Regions from separate parts of the Streptomyces sp. NPDC048523 genome, predicted to be linked through region 1. Evidence: riboswitches for the same ligand, from Rfam matches in the RefSeq annotation. Region 1 holds a riboswitch; each other region holds the start of a gene.

Region 1 (6,832 bases):
CCGAGCCCGCACCCGTGAACGCACCCCGCACGCACATGCCGAAGGGCCCGTACCCATGACTCCCCATGGGGTACGAGCCCTCCGAAGAAGAACGAAGAACGACGCTGTTGTTACCCGGCGCGTGCTTCAGCCAGTCGCGAGACGAACCATGTCCGCCTGCGGCCCCTTCTGACCTTGCGAGATCTCGAACTCGACCCGCTGGCCCTCTTCAAGGGTGCGGTAGCCGTCCATCTGAATCGCGCTGTAGTGGACGAATACATCCGCACCACCGTCGACCGCGATGAAGCCGTACCCCTTCTCCGCGTTGAACCACTTGACGGTGCCCTGAGCCATGCCTAACTCCCCTATTACTGGCCCTTGCACGGATCCACACTTCATGGATCCGGGTCAGACCTCACCCCCCACATGGTTGGGGGCGTGCGCCGGAACGCGTCGACCGCGGCTGAATGTATCTGTCCAACTGCCGTCTGCAACAGGTCAATCGGACGAGAATTCTGGACGGAAGGGGTCCGGAATGTAGTGAGAATTCGCCCGAATTCGGGGCAAGTCGGGCCCCACAAAAGGAGCATAAGACGCAAAGAACCCACACACTTTGGCTACTTCTCGTCGCATCAGAAGTCGGAACTCATATGCGCCCGGCATGAAGGAAGCAGCAGGTTCCCCAACTGTACCGTGCTCAACCATAGAGAATTGCCCCCTCCGCTTCTCTCGCGGAGAGGGCAATCGGATGAACACTCGGTAATTTCTGTTACCGAAGGTAATGACCAGTCATACGGTCACCCGCCGGCGACCGCCGGGATGATGGAGACTCCGGCCCCGTCGGGCGTCGCCGTCTCCAGCCCCTGCTCGAACCGCACATCGTCGTCGTTCACGTACACATTCACGAACCGCCGCAGCTTGCCCTGGTCGTCGAGAACACGCGCCGCGATACCGGTGTGGTTCTTCTCCAGATCGGCGATGACCTCGGCGAGGGTCCCACCCTCGGCCTGCACCTCGGCCTTGCCGCCGGTGTAGGTGCGCAGGATGGTGGGGATGCGGACGTTGACGCTCATGCGAGGCCAGCCTCTCGGAAAGAGTCCAGATTCGGACGGATCGTGGCGGTGAGCCCGGTACCGGCCACCGCGTCCAGGGTCTTGAGACCGTCGCCGGTGTTCAGCACCACCGTGGTCTTCGTCGGGTCGAGGACGCCGTTCTCGATCAGCTTGCGGGTCACACCCACCGTCACGCCACCCGCGGTCTCCGCGAAGATCCCCTCGGTCCGCGCCAGGAGCTTGATCGCGTCGACGATCTGCTCGTCGTTCACGTCCTCCACCGCACCGCCGGTACGACGCGCGATGTCCAGCACGTACGGACCGTCCGCGGGGTTGCCGATCGCGAGGGACTTGGCGATGGTGTCCGGCTTCTGGGGGCGGACCACGTCGTGCCCGGCCTTGTACGCCACCGACACCGGCGAGCACCCCTCGGCCTGCGCGCCGAAGATCTTGTACGGCCTGTCCTCGACGAGCCCGAGCTTGATCAGCTCCTGCAGACCCTTGTCGATCTTCGTGAGCTGCGAGCCGGAGGCGATCGGCACGACCAGCTGGTCGGGCAGCTGCCAGCCCAGCTGCTCGCAGATCTCGTACGCCAGGGTCTTGGACCCCTCCGCGTAGTACGGCCGCAGGTTGACGTTGACGAAGCCCCAGCCCTCGCCCGCCGGGTCGCCGATCAGCTCGGAGCAGAAGCGGTTCACGTCGTCGTAGTTGCCCTCGATGCCGACGAGCTCGCCGCCGTAGATCGCGGCCATGACGACCTTGCCCTGTTCCAGGTCGTGCGGGATGAACACGCAGGAGCGGAAGCCGGCCCGGGCCGCGGCGGCACCCACGGCGCCGGCCAGGTTGCCGGTGGAGGAGCAGGAGAGGGTGGTGAAGCCGAAGGCGCGGGCGGCCTCGATGGCCTGCGCGACGACGCGGTCCTTGAAGGAGTGCGTCGGGTTGCCGGAGTCGTCCTTGATGTACAGGCCGCCGGTGACGCCGAGCTCGCGGGCGAGGTTGTCGGCCTTGACGAGGTGGGTCCAGCCGGGGTTGATGTTCGGCTTGTCGGCCACGTCCGCGGGGACGGGCAGCAGCGGGGCGTAGCGCCAGATGTTCGAAGGTCCCGCCTCGATGCGCTTGCGGAGCTCCTCGGTTTCGTAGGCCGAGAAGTCGTACGCGATCTCGAGCGGGCCGAAACACTCCTCGCAGGCGAAGACCGGGCCGAGCGGGACGCGGTGGCCGCATTCGCGGCAGCTCAGTGCCGCGGCGGGACCCAGATCGACGGAGTTCGTGGTGCTTGCAACAGTCTGCGCAGCCATGGAGGCGAGGCCCTTTCTCCTCATCTTCCTCACGACGCACTTCGCCGTGAGACGGATTTGGCACCTTCCCGAGTCGGGAGCCTCGCGGAGACGATCGTCAGCGATCGCTACGAGAACCGACTGGAGGGTTGCCGGGGCTTCATCGGGCCGTATCCCTCTGCCCCTCTGGATGAGCGGTATGAAGTTGTTAACGGCGGCCACCCAGGACATGCGATGGTCATCCGCGTTGTTCAAGACTGTAACCGACGACCAGGACAGTTGAGAGAGACGTCCGAACCGCGAGATGGATCACACGCTAAGGAGCCGCGCACTGTGCTGAACGAAGTCGAGCGCTGGCTGGCCACCAGGTCCTGGTCCGCGACTGATCGCCCGCTCCACCGGATCATGGCCGCGAAGCGGAGCTCGGGGCAGACCGTCAGTGTCGTCCTGCCCGCGCTCAACGAGGAGGAGACGGTCGGTGACATCGTCGCCGTGATCCGTCATGACCTCATGCAACAGGTCCCGCTCGTCGACGAGATCGTCGTCGTCGACTCGGGATCCACCGACCGCACGTCCGAGGTCGCGGCCGCGGCCGGGGCGCGGGTCGTCCACCGCGACGACATCCTCCCGCGCATACCCACCGTGCCCGGCAAGGGCGAGGTCCTGTGGCGCTCCCTGCTGGTCACCAGCGGGGACATCGTCTGCTTCATCGACGCCGACCTGAAGGAGTTCTCCTCGGACTTCGTCTCCGGCATCGTCGGCCCGCTGCTCACCGATCCCGGGGTCGACCTGGTCAAGGGCATGTACGACCGTCCCCTGGGCGGCGCCGCCGGGCAGGGCGGCCGGGTCACCGAGCTCATGGCGCGCCCGCTGCTGAACATGCACTGGCCCCAGTTGGCCGGTTTCGTGCAGCCGCTGGGCGGCGAGTACGCGGCCCGGCGCTCGTTGCTGGAGCAGCTCCCGTTCCCCGTGGGCTACGGCATCGAGCTGGGCATGCTGGTCGACGCTCTGCACCTGGTCGGCCTCGACGCCCTCGCCCAGGTCGACGTCGGGGTGCGCAAGCACCGCCACCAGGACGGCCAGGCCCTGGGCCGGATGTCCGCCGCGATCTACCGCACCGCCCAGCTGAGGCTGGCCCGCGGCCATATGATCCGGCCCGCCCTCACCCAGTTCGAGCGGGGCCGGGACGGCTTCGAGCCGCGGACGTACTCCGTGGACACCGAGGAGCGGCCGCCGATGGTGGAGATCGCGGAGTACGCGGAGCGGAAGGTCGCGTAAGTGCGCGGAAGTGCGCAACCGCACGTTTGAGCGTTTGGGGGCCGGGCTAGGTTGAGGCGTATGGCGTCAACCAACAGTGCTGCTCAGGTGCTGGTCGCGTCCAACCGCGGCCCGGTCTCGTACGAAGTGCGCGAGGACGGCTCGCTGCATGCCAAACGCGGTGGCGGCGGGCTGGTCTCGGGCCTGTCGGCGATCGGCTCCGACGCGGGCTCCCTGTGGGTGTGCTCGGCGCTCGGCGACGGCGACCGCGAGGCGGTCCGGCGCGGGGTCGGCGAGGCGGGGGTCCGCATGCTCGACATCCCGGCCGACGTGCACGCCGACGCGTACAACGGCATCGCCAACTCGGTGTTGTGGTTCGTCCACCACCTGCTGTACCAGACCCCGCTGGAGCCGTCCTTCGACGCGGAGTTCCGGCGGCAGTGGGCGTCGTACGAGACGTACAACCGCGCGTTCGCCGAGGCGCTGGCCCAGGAGGCGGCCGAGGGGGCGGCGGTCCTGGTCCAGGACTACCACCTGTGCCTGGTGCCGGGCATGCTCCGTGAACTCCGTCCCGACCTGCGCATCGCCCACTTCTCGCACACGCCGTGGGCGCCGGTGGACTACTTCCGGATGCTGCCCGACGACATCGCGGGCCGGCTCCTGCGCGGCATGCTGGGCGCCGACCGGCTCGGCTTCCTCACCCGGCGTTGGGCGGATGCCTTCACGGCCTGCTGTACGGAGCTCGCGGACGGGCTCGGCGAGACCCGGATCGGGGTGCACGGGCTGGGCGCGGACGCGGACTTCCTGCGCGCCCGTTCCCACGAGGCCGATGTCGAGGAACGCATCGTCGGACTGCGCGAGGAGATCGGCGCGGGCCGGAAGACGATCGTGCGGGTGGACCGGACCGAGCTGTCCAAGAACATCGTGCGCGGGCTGCGGGCCTACCGGCGGCTGCTGGAGTCGCGGCCGGAGTGGCGGGAGCGGGTCGTGCACGTGGCGTTCGCGTATCCGTCGCGGCAGGACCTGGCGGTGTACCGGGACTACACGGCCGAGGTGCAGCGGGTGGCGGAGGAGATCAACGACACGTTCGGCACACCGGGCTGGACGCCGGTCCTGCTGAATCTGAAGGACGACTTCGCGCGCTCCCTCGCCGCGTACCGGCTGGCCGACGTGGCGCTGGTCAACCCCATCCGGGACGGCATGAACCTGGTCGCGAAGGAGGTGCCGGTGGTGTCCGACGAGGGGTGCGCGCTGGTGCTGTCGCGGGAGGCCGGGGCGTACGAGGAGTTGGGTGACGACGCGATCGTGGTGAACCCGTACGACGTCGAGCAGACGGCGGCGGCCCTGCACGAGGCCCTGACGATGCCGGCCCACGAACGGGTGGAACGCGCGAAGAGGCTCACCGCGGCGGCGACGGCACTCCCGCCGGCCCAGTGGTTCCTGGACCAGCTGAACGCCCTGAAGACACTGAACGGGTGAGCATGAACCTTCCTACACCCACCACGCCTGCCGGGCGGGACGGTCTGCGGGCGCTTCTCGCGGAGCCGCGGCGGGCGGTGATCGGCCTTGACTTCGACGGGACGCTGGCGCCGATCGTGGCGGATCCGGAGCAGGCGCGGGCGCACCCCGAGGCGGTGGCCGTCCTCGCCGCCCTCGCACCGAAGGTGGCCTCCGTCGCGGTGATCACCGGTCGCCCGGCCGAGATCGCGGTCCGTTACGGCGGCTTCGCGGGCGTACCCGGCCTGGAGCACCTGACCGTCCTGGGCCACTACGGCGCGGAACGCTGGGACGCGGCGACGGGCGAGGTCACGGCGCCCGAGCCGCATCCCGGCGTGGCCGCGGTCCGTGCCGAGCTGCCGGAGCTCCTCGACGGGACCGGCGCCTGGGTCGAGGAGAAGGGCGGCCGGGCGGTGGCCGTGCACACTCGCCGCGCCCCGGACCCGCAGGCCGCGTTCGACGCCCTCCGCACCCCTCTCGGCGACCTGGCCGCCCATCACGGCCTGATCGTCGAGCCGGGCCGACTGGTCCTGGAACTGCGCCCCCCGGGCATGGACAAGGGCGTGGCCCTGCTGACCCACGTCCGCGACCTGTCCGCCGGCTCCGTCCTCTACGCCGGCGACGACCTGGGCGACCTGCCCGCCTTCGCCGCGGTCGACCAACTCCGCGGCGCCGGCACCCCCGGCCTCCTGGTGTGCAGCGGCAGCGACGAGGTGGCGGAACTGCGCAAGCGGGCGGACCTGGTGGTGGACGGCCCGGCCGGTGTGGTGGGCCTGCTGCGGGACCTGGCGGAACGGCTCGCCTGACCCGCGGCCGACCCGCGGCCGACCCGCGGCCGACCCGCGGCCGACGTTCAGCCGGCCCTCAGCGCTCCGCCCGCCGGGCCTCCCGCACCCTCCGCAGCCGGTTCACCGTCACCGGGTCGAAGACGAGCGCGCGTTCGTCGTCGAGCAGGGCGTTGAGCAGCTGGTAGTAGCGGACCGGCGCCAGGCCGAGTTCCTCGCGTATCGCCCGCTCCTTGGCGCCGGGCCCCGCGAAGGAGCGTCGCTCCAGCGCGAGGATGTCCCGCTCCCGGCGGTCGAGTTCCGCATGCTCCATGCCCCCGACCGTAACGCCCGCCACTGACAGCGCCTACAGGGCGCCTACTCGGCGTTCCGCGCGGTCAGCTGCAACGCGCGCAGCACCTCCGTGGGGTCCCCGTCGGAGCTCACCGCGGAGCCGATCCGCCGCTTCACGGCCGCGCTGACCGAGGCCCAGGACGTCTTGCCCACCGGAGGCAGCTCCGCGGAGGGCAGCGCGTCGAGGAAGGGCTTGAGGTCGGCGTCCCGGGAGGCCCTGCTCATGACCTCGGAGGCGGAGTTGGTCACCGGCAGCAGGTCGTACTCCCGCGAGAAGGCGAGCACGTTCTTCTCGCTGTAGACGAAGTCGAGGAAGTCGCCCACCTGCTCGGCGTGCCCGTTCTGCTTGAAGGCCATCATCCAGTCGGCGACCCCCATGGAGTTCTTGGTCGGCCGGTCGGCGCCGGGCATGGGCACCATCCCGAACTTCACCCCCTTCTCGGCGGCGATCTTCATCAGCGAGGGGTGCCCGTTGAGCATTCCGACGTCCCCGGCGGCGAACGCCGAGAACGCGGCGGCCCGGTTCAGGTTCTCGGGTGCGACCGGACCGGTCAGTCCCTTGCCGACGAGGTCGTCCTTGAGCCAGGTCAGCGTCGCGATGTTCTCGTCGGAGTCGATGCCGTACGTGCCGACGTCGTCGACGTACCCGCCG
Region 2 (6,832 bases), on a different contig from region 1:
CGGCCCGCAACAGCCGGCGCCGCGACGGCGGGGCAGGGGCCGGTGTCACATCGGTGACCGCGGGGATGTCCGTGGCGGTCGGCGGCGCCACGTACTCGACGCGGCTCTCCCGCTCCCCCGAGTCGTGCCCGGGAACCCAGCGCGCCCCGCTCCGCACGGTCCGGGGCTCCTTCACGGCACCGGATCCGTACCACCCCGGCCGCAGGCTCTCGCGCAGCGAGACTGTGGTGTGCCCCGCGGCCGCGACCAGCTCCGCGGGGGTCGGCCGGGCGCCGGGGTCGTCCCGCAGACACGCCTCCACCAGTGGCAGCTGCTCCTCCGGTACGGCGGACAGGTCCACGTCACCGGTCAGGATCCGCAGCAGAACGACCGAATCCTGCCCCTCGCCGAAGGGTTCCTTGCCGCCGGACGCGTAGGCGAGGACCGCGCCCAGGGAGAAGACGTCACTGGCCGGCACCACCTGGGCGCCGTTGCGGATCTGCTCGGGCGAGAGATAGCCGACCGAGCCGACGACCACTCCGGTCCGGGTCAGGGCCGTGCCTTCCAGGGCCCGGACGATCCCGAAGTCGATGACCCGGGGGCCGTCCGGCGCGAGCAGGATGTTGGAGGGCTTGAGGTCCCGGTGCACCAGCCCCTTGGCGTGGATCGCGGCGAGCGCCTCGGCGAGCGCGGCCGCCAGCAGCCGTACCGCGTCCGCGGGCAGCGGTCCCCGGTCGAGCACGGCGTCCCGCAGGTTGGGTCCCGCCACGAACTCGGTCGCCATCCAGGGACGGGCCGCCTCGGTGTCGGCGTCCACGACCCGCGCGGTGTACGTGCCGGCCCCGCCGACGGTCTGCGCGGCCCGTACCTCGTGCCGGAACCGGGCACGGAAGGTGCGGTCCTCGGCGTGTTCGGCCCGTACGACCTTCACGGCCAGCCGCAGCCCGCCCCGGGCCTCGGCGAGATACACCTCGCCCATGCCGCCGGACCCGAGTCTGCCCAGGACCGCGTAGGGCCCGATGGCCGGCGGGTCCGTCTCGCGCAGCTCCTGCACCCCGTGCTCCCCCTGCTTTCCGGACGGTTGCTGAGGGGAGCGTATACGCGCGGTGGACTCCGGTCCGTCAGACGGCGGGGACGCAGCGGCCGTCCTCGGTGCGGTACGTCCACTTCGCACCGTCCGCGACCAGTTCCTTCACGGCCTGCACGAACCGCTCCACGTGCTCGTCCGGGGTGCCCGCGCCGAAGCTCACCCGGATCGCGTTGAGGGACTTCTCGCCGGGCGCGGCCTCGGGGGCGCCGCACTCGCCCTGGGACTGCGGGTCGCTGCCGAGGAGGGTGCGGACGAGGGGGTGGGCGCAGAAGAGGCCGTCGCGGACGCCGATGCCGTACTCGGCGGAGAGGGCGGCCGCGAAGTGGGAGCTGTTCCAGCCCTCGACGACGAAGGAGATCACGCCGACACGGGGGGCGTCGTCGCCGAAGAGGGACAGGACGCGGACCTCGGGGACCTCGGCGAGGCCGGCCTTCACCTTCTCGATCAGGTGCTGCTCGCGGGCGACCAGGGTGTCGAAGCCGGCCTCGGTCAGCGCCTTGCAGGCCGACGCGATGGAGTAGGCGCCGATGACGTTCGGGGAGCCGGCCTCGTGGCGGGCGGCGCTGTCGTGCCACTCCACGTCCACTCCGCCGTCCTCGCGCCGGGTGACCTTGCGGCTGGCGCCGCCGCCGGCGAGGTAGGGGTCGGCGGCCCGGAGCCAGTCGGCGCGGCCGGCCAGGACACCAGAGCCGAAGGGGGCGTAGAGCTTGTGGCCGGAGAAGGCGACCCAGTCGACGTCGAGGTCACGGACGCTCACCGGGTGGTGCGGGGCGAGCTGGGCCGCGTCGAGCACGATCCGGGCGCCGTGGGCGTGCGCGGCCGCCGCGAGTTCCCGTACGGGCCACAGCTCACCGGTGACGTTGGAGGCGCCGGTGACGCACACCAGGGCCGGGCCCTGGGGGTCCCGGTCGGCGAGGGCCTTCTCCAGGGTCTGGACGGCCTGGCGCGGGGTGCGCGGGGCGTCCAGGTAGCTGACCCGGGCGTCCTTCCAGGGCAGCAGGCTCGCGTGGTGCTCGGTCTCGAAGACGAAGACCTGACAGTCGGCGGGGAGCGCCGCGGCGAGGAGGTTGAGCGAGTCGGTGGTCGACCGGGTGAAGATCAGCTGGTCGTCGTCGCGGCAGTCGAGGAACTCGGTGACCGTCCTGCGGGCGTTCTCGAACAGGTCGGTCGACAGCTGGGAGAGGTAGCCGGCCCCGCGGTGCACGCTGCCGTAGTAGGGCGCGTACGCCGCCACGTCGTCCCAGACCCGCTGGAGGGCGGGTGCGCTGGCCGCGTAGTCGAGGGCGGCGTAGGTGACTTCGCCGCCGGTGACCAGCGGGACGGTGACATCTCGTCCCAGAACGGGCAGGGGCGCACAAATGGTCTGGACGGCGGCAGCGGTGGAGACAGACATGGGGGACTCCCGTGAAAGGTGAAAGGTGAGAGGGGTGTGCGGAGGGGGGCTCTGCGCCCTATCGCATTCGGTTGCTCACGGAAGACTCCTCGAACGACCAGGATCCCTGGTTCGTGAGGGATCCGCGCTTGCCGTAGACCTCGCTGCCTACGGCCTGGTCTTCACCCGGGGCACCCCGCCACGGACGGAGGGTTGCCGGACAGTCGGCCGGGGCCTCATGACTGTCACTCATGACCTGGTCAAAGAACGTACGTGAAATGATCGTCGTCCCGCAACCCGTGTCCGGATCGCGGGACGACACCTGGTGAACGCTATGCGTTGCTCGCGGCCACCCAGCGCTCCAGCGTCCGCTTCGCCGACCCCGAATCGATCGCCTCGGCGGCCTTGTCCATCCCGGCCCTCAGTTGCTCGGCCAGCGTGCCCGAACCCGGGTCCAGGGCCACCAGCGCGGCCGCCGAGTTCAGGAGTACGGCGTCCCGGACCGGGCCCTTCTCGCCGTCCAGCAGGCGGCGTGCGACCTCCGCGTTGTACGCCGGGTCACCGCCCCGCAGGGCCTCCACCGGCACCAGGTCGAGGCCGGCGTCCCGGGGGTCGAAGCTCTCCTCGGTGACCTTGCCGTCGCGGACGACCCAGACGCGGGAGGTCGACGTGGTCGTCAGCTCGTCGAGGCCGTCGTCACCGCGGAAGACGAGGGAGGAGTGACCGCGCTCGGCGAAGACGCCCGCGACGACCGGCGCCATGCGCGGATCCGCGACCCCGACCGCCTGGGACCGCACGCGGGCGGGGTTGGTCAGCGGGCCGAGGATGTTGAACACCGTGCGGATGCCCAACTGGCCGCGGGCGGCGCCCGCGTGACGCAGCGCCGGGTGGAACTTGATCGCGAAGCAGAACGTGATCCCGGCCTCTCCGGCCACCTCGGCGACCCGCTGCGGGGTCAGCTCCAGGTTGACGCCGAGCTGCTCCAGGACGTCCGAAGCACCGGACGCGGAGGAGGCGGCCCGGTTGCCGTGCTTGACGACCGTGGCGCCGGTGCCGGCCACGACGATCGCCGACATGGTGGAGATGTTTACGGTCTTGGCACCGTCGCCGCCGGTGCCGACGATGTCCACCGTCCGCCCCGGGACCTCGATCACGTTGGCGTGCGCGTACATCGTCCGGACGAGTCCGTTGATCTCCTCGACCGTCTCGCCCTTGGCCCGGAGGGCGACCACGAAGCCGGCGATCTGCGCGTCGGTCGCCTCGCCCTGCATGATCCGGTCCATCGCCCACGCCGTCGCGTCGGCACTCTGGTCACGGCCGTACAGCAGGGCGTTCAGTACCTCGGGCCAGGAACGGCCCGCCGCGGTGTCGCCTCCAGCGGGGGTCACAGCGCTCATGGGGCCGCTCCAGATGTCGTAGAAAAGTGTGCCCACACCCTATCCAGCGCGGAGCACGGCAAAGGGGCCCCGTCCGGTGTTCGGACGGAGCCCTCCAACGGTTCGTCCTGGCGCGGGGTGACCGCAACCGCCCAGGGGCGCGGGGCTGTATCGATGTGCGGCTCCGCCGCGCGGGCGCGCCCAGCCCCCACCGGCCCGCACCCGCCCCTCCTCGTGGCACGGCGAAGGGCCCGTCCGGGGTGTCGGACGGGCCCTTCCACCGCGCGTGGCGAGCGCAGCGATCAGTGGTGGCCGTGGCCGCTCGTGATCTCCTTGTACTCCTCGACGGTCGGCTTGGCGATCTGGGACTCGTCGCCGTAGTACGCCTCGCTCAGCTTGGCGCGCAGCTTCTCGGAGCCCTTGACCTTGCGCTCGACGCCGTTCTCGTCGACCGTGGGGCCGATCTCGGCCGGCTTGTACTGCTCGTGCGCCGTGAGCGTGTGCAGCTGCTCCTGGCTGAGCGGCTCGTGCACCTCGATGAACTCACCGTGCGGCAGGCGCTTGATGATGCCGGACTCTCGGCCGTGCAGCACCTTGTCCTTGTCGCGGCGCTGCAGGCCGAGGCAGATCCGCTTGGTGATGATGAACGCCACGACCGGGGCGACGAAGAACGCGACCCGGACGAACCAGGTGATCGAGTTGATCGACAGGTGGAAGTGCGTGGCGAACAGGTCGTTGCCACCACCGATCAGCAGCACCATGTACCAGGTGATCCACGCGACACCGAACGCGGTACGCGTCGGAGCGTTGCGCGGGCGGTCCAGGATGTGGTGCTCGCGCTTGTCGCCGGTGACCCAGGACTCGATGAACGGGTAGACCGCGATGGCGACCAGGACCAGCGGGAAGATGATCAGCGGGATGAACACGCCCAGGACGAGCGTGTGACCCCAGAAGTTGATCTCCCAGCCCGGCATGACACGGATCAGGCCCTCGGAGAAGCCCATGTACCAGTCCGGCTGGGCGCCCGTGGACACCTGGTCGGGACGGTAGGGGCCCATCGCCCAGATCGGGTTGATCGAGGCGATGGCCGCGATGGCCGCGATGGCACCGAAGACCAGGAAGAAGAAGCCTCCGGCCTTGGCCATGTAGACCGGCAGCAGCGGCATGCCGACGACGTTGTTGTTGGTCTTTCCGGGGCCCGCGAACTGTGTGTGCTTGTGGTAGAAGACCAGGATCAGGTGGCCGACGACCAGGCCGAGCATGATGCCCGGCAGCAGCAGCACGTGGATCGAGTAGAAGCGGGCCACGAAGTCGCCGCCCGGGAACTCGCCGCCGAACAGGAAGAACGACAGGTACGTGCCGACGATCGGCACGGACAGGATCGCGCCCTCCATGAAGCGGACACCGGTGCCGGAGAGCAGGTCGTCCGGGAGCGAGTAACCGGTGAAGCCGGTGAACATGCCCAGGACGAACAGCAGGAAGCCGAACAGCCAGTTGACCTCACGCGGCTTGCGGAACGCGCCCGTGAAGAACACACGCATCATGTGCACGAACATGCCGGCGAGGAAGATCAGCGCCGCCCAGTGGTGGATCTGCCGGATCAGCAGACCACCGCGCACATCGAAGGAGATGTGCATGGTCGAGTTGAACGCCTCGGACATCAGCTGGCCCTGCAGCGGGACGTAGCTGCCGTGGTACTCCACCTCGTTCATCGACGGGTGGAAGAACAGCGTCAGGTACACACCCGTGAGGATGATGATGATGAAGCTGTAGAGGCAGACCTCGCCCAGCATGAACGACCAGTGGTCGGGGAAGATCTTGCGCATGTTGGCCTTGGCCAGGGAGTAGATCCCCAGTCGGCCGTCGGCCCAGTCGGCGACGCGCTCGCCGGCCGGTGCCTTCCCGCGTGCGCGGGACTCGGAGGACTCTGTAGTACTCATCCGCGCTCCCAGAAAGCAGGACCGACGGGCTCCTCGAAGTCGCCGAGCGCTTGGAGGTAACCCTGGTCGTTCACGCCGATGCGCAGCTGCGGCAGGGCGTGACCGGCGGGGCCGAAGATCACCCGGGCACCGTCGGACAGGTCGAAGGTGGACTGGTGGCAGGGGCAGAGCACGTGGTGCGTCTGCTGCTCGTACAGGGAGATCGGGCAACCGACGTGGGTGCAGATCTTCGAGTACGCGACGATTCCCTCGTACGACCACTCGAGCTCGCGCTTGTCCTTGATGTTGTCCGGCTGGATGCGGACGATCATCAGGGCGGCCTTGGCGATCTCGGTCTGGAACTCCTCGTCGTGCTCCTCCAGGCCCTCGGGCTTGGCGAAGGTCAGCGAGCCGACCGCGACGTCGGAGGGGCGCAGCGGCTCGTTGGTGTTCATGTTGACGAGCTGGAGACCCTTGCGCCACATGGTGTGGCGGAGCTTGGTGCCGGGCAGCGGGCCCAGGTCGCGCAGCAGCATGACGCCGGACAGCGGGAACAGGGCCAGCGCGCCGAACATCGTGTTGCGGATCAGCTTGCGACGGCCGAGCGCCGACTCCTTGGCGCCCTGCTTGAAGTCCGCGTGGACCTTCGCGCGGACCTCGGGGGGCGCCTCGATCGCGTGACGCTCGTCGGCGATCTCCTCGTCGGACATCAGGGTGCGGGCCCAGTGGACCGCGCCCGCGCCGATCGAGAAGAGGGCGAGACCGAGGGTCAGACCCAGCGCGAAGTTCAGCGCGTTGATGTGCCCGATCGGGAAGACGTAGATCGACTCGTCGTGGGGGATGCCCACGTACGAGGCGATGAACCCGACGGTGGCCAGCATCGACACCGTGAACAGCATGGCCACCACGCGCTCGGACCGCCTGGCGGCCCGCTCGTCGATGTCCTGCACCCGGTGCTCGTGGGGCGGGAGGCCGGGGTCCGCGAAGGGGTGCTTCTCGTCCGCGACGCCTACCGCGCCGTGCGCGTCCTGCTCTGCGGGCAGGTTCTCTTCTGGAATGTCTTGGCTACTCATGACTTCTTGGCCTTTGCGGTCCG
Region 3 (6,832 bases), on a different contig from region 1:
CTCAGGAAGTCCCGGGTCCGCTCGTTGCGCGGCCGGTCGAGGACCTCGGAGGGCGGGCCCTGCTCGACGATGCGTCCGCCGTCGATGAAGACGACCCGGTCGGCGATCTCGCGGGCGAAGCCGATCTCGTGGGTGACGATGACGAGCGTGGTGCCGCTGGTCGCCAGGTCCTTGATGACGGCCAGGACCTCACCGACGAGTTCGGGATCGAGGGCGGAGGTCGGCTCGTCGAAGAGGATGACTCCCGGCCGCAGGGCGAGGGCGCGGGCGATGGCCACGCGCTGCTGCTGGCCTCCCGACAACTGCCGGGGGTAGGCGCCGGTCCGGTCGCCGAGCCCGACCCGGCCGAGGAGGTCGCGGGCCAGTTCCTGCGCCTGCGCCCTGCCGAGCTTGCCGGTCGCCACCGGCGCGGCGGCCACGTTGTCGAGGACGGTCAGGTGCGGGAAGAGGTTGAAGTTCTGGAAGACGAACCCGATGCGGCTGCGCTGGGCCAGGATGGCGCGCTCGCTGAGCTCCTTCAGCCGGTCGCCCTGCCGGCGGACGCCGATCAGCTCGTCGTTGACGCTGACATAACCGATCTCCGGCTTCTCCAGGTGGTTGATGACCCGCAGCAGGGTGGACTTCCCGGAGCCGGACGGGCCGAGGATCACGGTGACCTCGCCGGGCCGCACGGTCAGGTCGACCCCGTCCAGGACCCGGTGGGTGCCGTACCACTTGTGCACACCGTGCACTTCGAGCGCGACGGGGGTGATGTCGGTAACGGTCATATCGCGGTCTCCCTGCGGACGCGCGCCGTGAGGTCGGTGAGACCGGCGCGCAGTTTCTGGAGCGGGGTCGGCGGCAGGGAGCGGGTGGCACCGCGGGCGTAGTACCGCTCGACGTAGAACTGCACGACGGAGACGGCACTGGTCAGGATCAGGTACCAGACGGTGGCGACCAGCAGGAGCGGCACGATGTCTCCGGGGTAGGTGGAGCCCATGGACTGCACGGTGCCGAACAGGTCGAGCAGGGAGACGTAGAAGACGAGCGAGGTGCTCTTGATGAGGCCGATGAGCTGGTTGACGTAGTTCGGGGTGATCGAGCGCAACGCCTGCGGGAAGACGATCCTGCGGAACTGGTAGCCCTTCGGCAGACCGAGGGCCGAGGCCGCTTCGTGCTGGCCCTGGTCGACGGAGAGGATGCCGCCACGGACCACCTCCGCGGCGTAGGCGGCCTCGTTGAGGCTGAGGCCGATCACCGCGATGACCATGTCGGTGGCGAGCCGGGACTCGTCGAAGGAGAAGAAGGCCGGCCCGAAGGGGACACCCACGCTCAGCGTCTTGTACAGGGCGCTGAAGTTGTAGAGGAACAGCAGCAGGACGATCAGGGGAATGGAGCGCAGAGCCCACACATAGGTCCAGCTCACCGCCCGCAGCACCGGGCTCTTCGAGAGCCGGGCCAGGGCGAGCAGAATGCCGCCGACCAGGCCCAGCACCGCGCTGTAGGCGGCGACTTCAAGGGTGATCACCAGCCCGTCGAGGACGGTCGGCCGCAGGAACCAGTAGGCGAACCGGTCCCACTGGTAGAACGGGTTGGTCACCAGGCCGTGGACGAACTGTGCCGTCAGCACCAGGACGACGGCGGTGGCGATCCAGCGGCCCGGTCGCCGCAACGGCAGAACTCGCTGCGCCGCGAGCGGCTTTGACGGGGTGTCGGGCTGCGGCGGTGCCTCGGTGACGGACACTGCGGCGCCTGGGGGTTCACTCATGAGGGGCTCCGGCGGAGTCGGGTTTCCCCTGGGGCACGGCGAACACGGCGTACTACGGCGGCAGTACGGGATGCTCGGGCACCGGGGGCTGGGCGGACGACGGCACACCGCGAAGGCGGTGTTCGTCAGGAACGCGGGGGCTGCGGAGGCGGAACGTCAGCCCCGACAGCGGGCGCGGCCCGGTGCGGTACACAGTGCGCTGCTCACGCGGAGGAGATCGACGCTCCGGTCGGCCACGAGCACGTTCGTGTACGGCTGTACGCAGCCCGGGGAGCGGCGCGTGGCCGTCCTGGAGACTGCGTACATGTCCGTCACCGTGCTCTTCCGGCCCCTTGGGCCCTCGCGCTTACCGAAACGTCGTCCGGTCCGGTCGTCACCTGGGGCACCCCACCGCCGAGCGAGGGTTGCCGGTCAGCAAGCCAGGGCTTGTCGCTGACACTCATGACCGTTCTGGGCCGTAGTTAAGACAAATGCCCGAACGAATGTCAATCGTGGTCCAACAACTGGAACGGTCAGGGCGTGCGGGCGGTGTGCGAGGCCCAGTCCAGAATCTGTACGGCGGCCCCGGCGGCCTCCAGGCCCCGGCAGTGGGCGTGGTGCCGGCGGGCGATGCCGTCGAGGTCGAGGTGGCTGCCGAAGGCCGGGTGGGCGGTCAGCCGGCGGGCGTAGGCCCACAGGGTGGGGTGGTCGGCGATGCGCTGGACCGCGGCGGCGTCGAGGTGGTCGCGGTGCACGGTGTCGAGTTGCACGAGCGTGACCCACAACTCGACGTCGGTCGCCGTGATGTGATCCCGGATCAGATACGCGCGGCCTTCCAGCCAGCGCTCCAACGAGCCCAAGGTGTCCAGCAGTCGCTCCAGCGCGGCGACGCGGTCCGCGTCGTCGCCGCCCGCCGACCCGGCCTGCTGTGCGGCCTGCTCGATGGCCCTGCCCATCCGCTCGACGGCGTCGGTCTCCGACTCCGCTCCGCACGGGTACAGCGCCGGACGGCCGCCGCCGAAGTGCCGGGCGAGGTCGCGGGTGATGTCGGCGGCGTGGGTGCTGACGATCCGTCCCGACCAGTCGTCGCTGAGCACCGGCGCGACGGCCGCGCCGGTGTACCGGTGCGCGCTGGCCTCGTACAGCGGGCGCAGCGCGGAGTGCCCGCCGTCCGGACAGTCGGGGACCGGGTCCAGGAAGGTCACGGGACAGACGTCGTCGAGGCCGAGCAGGCTGTGCACGACGGCGATGCGCAGGCCGTCGGCACAGGCGGCGGCCAGATGGAGCCGGTAGCGGCGCGGCACGGCGTAGTGCCCACTGCGCGCGTCCCGTCCGATCCTGCCCCGGAACGCGGGGGCCGGGTGGGTGGCGGGGACATGGGCGAGCGGTGTGACGGACATAGGTCTCCCCAGGGTGTCGGTGCGCAGACGTACGCGCGGCGGAAGCGTCGTCGGGCCGGAAGTGGGGGTCGGGACAGGAAGGGGCGGCGGGGCGGCGGGGCGGCTGCGGCCGGGCTCAGCCCAGGGCCCTGATCGCGCTGCAGACACGCAGCAGGTCGATGTGCCGGCGGGAGGTCAGGAGAGGCGAAGGCCGAGGTGTACGGCTCACTCGGCCGATGGCCGGTTCAAGGCGCCCCATGTTTCCCTACCTGTTCACTAGGATTCCCATGTGGAGTGTCGATCGGGCCGGGGCGCACGTCAAGGGGGCGTCCACGAGGTGGGCGAACGCGGGGCCGCCGGAGCGCTCCTGGTCAGTGCGACTCGCGGCTGACCTCCGAGCCGCTGGAGCCGACGAGGAAGTCGAGGTCGGCGCCCCGGTCGGCCTGTTGGACGTGGTCGACGTACAGCCGCTCCCAGCCGCGCCTCGGGTTCGCGAAGCCCTCCACGGTGGCCGCGTTCGGGGTGCGGGCGGCGAGTTCGCCGGCGGGCACCTCCAGGTCGATGCGGCGGGCGGCGACGTCGAGGCTGATGACGTCGCCGGTCCGTACGAGGGCGAGCGGGCCGCCCGCCGCCGCCTCCGGGGCGACATGCAGCACGACGGTGCCGTACGCGGTGCCGCTCATCCGGCCGTCGCAGACGCGGACCATGTCCCGCACGCCCTGCTCCAGCAGCTTGGTGGGCAGCGGCATGTTGGCCACCTCGGGCATGCCCGGATAGCCCTTGGGTCCGCAGCCGCGCAGGACCAGGACGGAGTCGGCGTCGACGTCCAGGTCCGGGTCGTCGACGCGGGCGTGGAAGTCCTCGATGCTGTCGAAGACGACGGCCCGGCCCCGGTGGCGCAGCAGATGCGCCGAGGCCGCCGCGGGTTTGATCAGTGCCCCATCGGGTGCGAGGCTGCCGCGCAGGACGGCGATGCCGCCCTCCTCGACGAGCGGCCGGTCCCGGGTCCTGATCACCTCGGGGTCCCAGATCGGGGCGTCGGTGAGGTGGTCCACCAGGGGCCTTCCGGTCACCGTCAGCGCGTCGGGGTCCAGGAGGTCGGCGACCTCGCGCAGCACGGCGAGCAGTCCGCCGGCCCGGTGGAAGTCCTCCATGAGGAAGCGCCCGGCGGGCTGGAGGTCCACCAGAACCGGGACCCGGGAGCCGATGCGGTCGAAGTCGTCCAGGGTCAGCTCGATGCCCAGCCGGCCCGCGATGGCGAGGAGATGGACGACGGCGTTGGTGGAGCCGCCGATCGCGGCCAGCGCCACGATCGCGTTGTGGAAGGACCCCTTGGCCAGGAAGGTGCTCGGACGGCGCCCTGCCGTCACGAGCTCCACCGCGAGGCGTCCGGTGCCGTGCGCGGCCTCCAGCAGCCGGCTGTCCGGCGCGGGCGTTCCGGCCACCCCGGGGACGACCGTGCCCAGCGCCTCGGCGACCAGCGCCATCGTCGAGGCCGTACCCATGGTGTTGCAGTGCCCGCGGCTGCGGATCATCGACGACTCGGAGCGGGTGAACTGCTCCTGCGACAGGGTCCCGGCGCGGACCTCCTCCGACAGCCGCCACACGTCCGTGCCGCAGCCCAGGGGGGTGCCGCGGAAGGTGCCGGTGAGCATGGGTCCGCCGGGCACGACCACGGCGGGCAGGTCCACCGAGGCGGCGGCCATCAGCAGGGACGGGATCGTCTTGTCGCAGCCGCCGAGCAGGACCACTCCGTCGAGGGGGTTGGCCCGCAGCATCTCCTCCGTGGCCATCGCCGCCATGTTGCGCCAGAGCATCGCCGTGGGCCGCACGTTGGTCTCGCCCAGCGACACCACGGGCAGGTCGAGGGGGATGCCGCCCGCCTCGTACACACCGTCGCGCACGGACCTGGCCACCTCGTCCAGGTGCGCGTTGCAGGGCGTGAGGTCGGAGGCGGTGTTGGCGATGGCGATCTGGGGCCGGCCGGTGAACGCGTCGGCCGGGACGCCCCGGCGCATCCAGGCCCGGTGGATGTAGGCGTTGCGGTCCTGTCCCGCGTACCACTGCGCGCTGCGAAGGCCCATCGCTCGGCTCTTTCGGGTGATCGGTACGGCGGTCTACCATCCGGAACGCGATGCAGCATACGCAGCCGTTCTCCGCTTCGACAGCCCCCGCCACGGACCGCGCCGAGGGCGACCGTCCCGTGGGACCCGACGACGCTGTCCGCCCGGTGCGGCGAGACGGCGTTCCGGGCCCCGTACGGCACCTCGTCCACGGTCTCCCGAAGGAGCCTGTGCGTTGAACCTCTCCTCCGCGGGGGGCCGGCCGATGCGGGCCTTCGTCCTCACGGCCCCCGGCGAGTTCGCGGTCCAGGAGGTGCCCGCGCCCGTCGCCGCTCCCGGTGAGGTCGTCGTCGACGTCGAGCGGGTCGGCGTGTGCGGTACCGATCTGGAGTTCTTCACCGGTGCCATGGCCTACCTCCACCAAGGGCACGCCGGCTATCCGATGCGGCTGGGCCACGAGTGGGCCGGCCGGGTGCGTGCGGTGGGTGCCGGGGTCGATCCGGGCTGGGTCGGGCGCCGGGTCATGGGCGACACCATGCTCGGCTGCGGGACCTGCCGCCGCTGCCGGCGGGGACGCCGCCATGTGTGCGAGAAGCGGGAGGAGGTGGGCATCCGGGGCGGCCGGGCGGGCGCCCTGGCCGAGCAACTCGCGGTACCCGCACACTCGTTGCACGTCCTGCCGGACTCCGTGGACCCGCAGCTCGGCGCGCTCGTCGAGCCCGGTGGCAACGCCCTGCGGGCCGCGCGGGCCACCGGTGCGGGGCCCGGCGACCGGGTCCTGGTGCTGGGGCCGGGCACCATCGGGCTGCTGGTCGCGCTGTTCGTCCGGGCCGCGGGGGCGGAGGTGCACCTGATGGGCGCCACCGAGGGCTCCCTCGCCTTCGCGCGCTCACTGGGCTTCCCGCACGCCTGGCGCGAGGACACGCTGCCGGACCTGCCGTTCGACGCGGTCGTCGACGCCACCAACGCGGTCCGTCTGCCCGCCCTGGCCCAGGAACTGGTCGAACCGGGCGGGCGGCTCGTGTACATCGGGCTGGCCGGCGAGCCCAGCCGGATCGACACCCGCACGCTCGTCCTGAAGGACGTGACGGCGGTGGGCGTACTGTCGGCCTCCCCCGGGCTCGACGCGACCATCAGGGCGTACGCCGACAAGGTCATCGACCCGAGGCCGCTCGTGGCCGCCACCGTCGCACTGGACGCGATCGGCGCCGTACTCGCGGGCGGACGCCCACCCGGTGCCGGGGCCGGCCCGAAGATCCACGTCGATCCCGGCCTGGTCTGAGACCGTCCCCGCAGCGGACGCAGTCACGAACGGAGGCTGGTATTCCGCCGACGCGGTGATCAGACTCGGTCCGACAAGGACACCGTCGACATGCTCGGCGACCGGACATGCTCGACGAGACGAAGGATTCAGCCCCGTGAACTTCAAGGTGCAGCCCACCGCCCAGGTCGACGAGACGGCGGCGATCGGCGACGGGACGACCGTCTGGGATCTGGCCCAGATCCGCGAGGACGCCCGGCTGGGCAGTGGATGCATCGTGGGCCGGGGCGCCTACGTCGGCCCCGGGGTGCGCATCGGCGACAACGTGAAGCTCCAGAACTACGCACTGGTCTACGAGCCCGCCGTGCTCGGTGACGGGGTGTTCGTCGGCCCGGCCGCGGTC

The links. A riboswitch is a leader RNA that binds a small molecule or an ion and turns the genes downstream of it on or off. The one in region 1 is predicted to bind S-adenosylmethionine.
Region 2: linked by a shared signal. The riboswitch ahead of ACGFWE_RS10180 (aminotransferase class V-fold PLP-dependent enzyme) and the one ahead of thrC (threonine synthase) in region 1 are both predicted to bind S-adenosylmethionine.
Region 3: linked by a shared signal. The riboswitch ahead of ACGFWE_RS04250 (amino acid ABC transporter permease) and the one ahead of thrC (threonine synthase) in region 1 are both predicted to bind S-adenosylmethionine.

Annotation. Positions count from the first base shown of each region.
Region 1 covers NZ_JBICWQ010000006.1:456,623-463,454, forward strand. The annotation lists gene ACGFWE_RS31400 (cold-shock protein) at 127-333, opposite strand; gene ACGFWE_RS31405 (MoaD/ThiS family protein) at 777-1,052, opposite strand; gene thrC (threonine synthase) at 1,049-2,329, opposite strand; SAM riboswitch class I at 2,347-2,505, opposite strand; gene ACGFWE_RS31415 (glucosyl-3-phosphoglycerate synthase) at 2,642-3,586, shown strand; gene ACGFWE_RS31420 (trehalose-6-phosphate synthase) at 3,647-5,044, shown strand; gene otsB (trehalose-phosphatase) at 5,047-5,868, shown strand; gene ACGFWE_RS31430 (DUF3263 domain-containing protein) at 5,927-6,160, opposite strand; gene ACGFWE_RS31435 (extracellular solute-binding protein) at 6,205-6,832, opposite strand, start outside.
Region 2 covers NZ_JBICWQ010000002.1:268,334-275,165, forward strand. The annotation lists gene ACGFWE_RS10175 (PQQ-binding-like beta-propeller repeat protein) at 1-1,033, opposite strand, end outside; gene ACGFWE_RS10180 (aminotransferase class V-fold PLP-dependent enzyme) at 1,101-2,462, opposite strand; SAM riboswitch class IV at 2,582-2,698, opposite strand; gene trpD (anthranilate phosphoribosyltransferase) at 2,774-3,838, opposite strand; gene ACGFWE_RS10190 (cytochrome bc complex cytochrome b subunit) at 4,120-5,757, opposite strand; gene ACGFWE_RS10195 (Rieske 2Fe-2S domain-containing protein) at 5,754-6,809, opposite strand; gene ACGFWE_RS10200 (c-type cytochrome) at 6,806-6,832, opposite strand, start outside.
Region 3 covers NZ_JBICWQ010000001.1:927,321-934,152, forward strand. The annotation lists gene ACGFWE_RS04245 (amino acid ABC transporter ATP-binding protein) at 1-767, opposite strand, end outside; gene ACGFWE_RS04250 (amino acid ABC transporter permease) at 764-1,747, opposite strand; SAM riboswitch class IV at 2,085-2,194, opposite strand; gene ACGFWE_RS04255 (glutathione S-transferase family protein) at 2,260-3,126, opposite strand; gene ACGFWE_RS04260 (putative leader peptide) at 3,242-3,364, opposite strand; gene ACGFWE_RS04265 (IlvD/Edd family dehydratase) at 3,477-5,189, opposite strand; gene ACGFWE_RS04270 (zinc-binding dehydrogenase) at 5,434-6,450, shown strand; gene ACGFWE_RS04275 (acyltransferase) at 6,587-6,832, shown strand, end outside.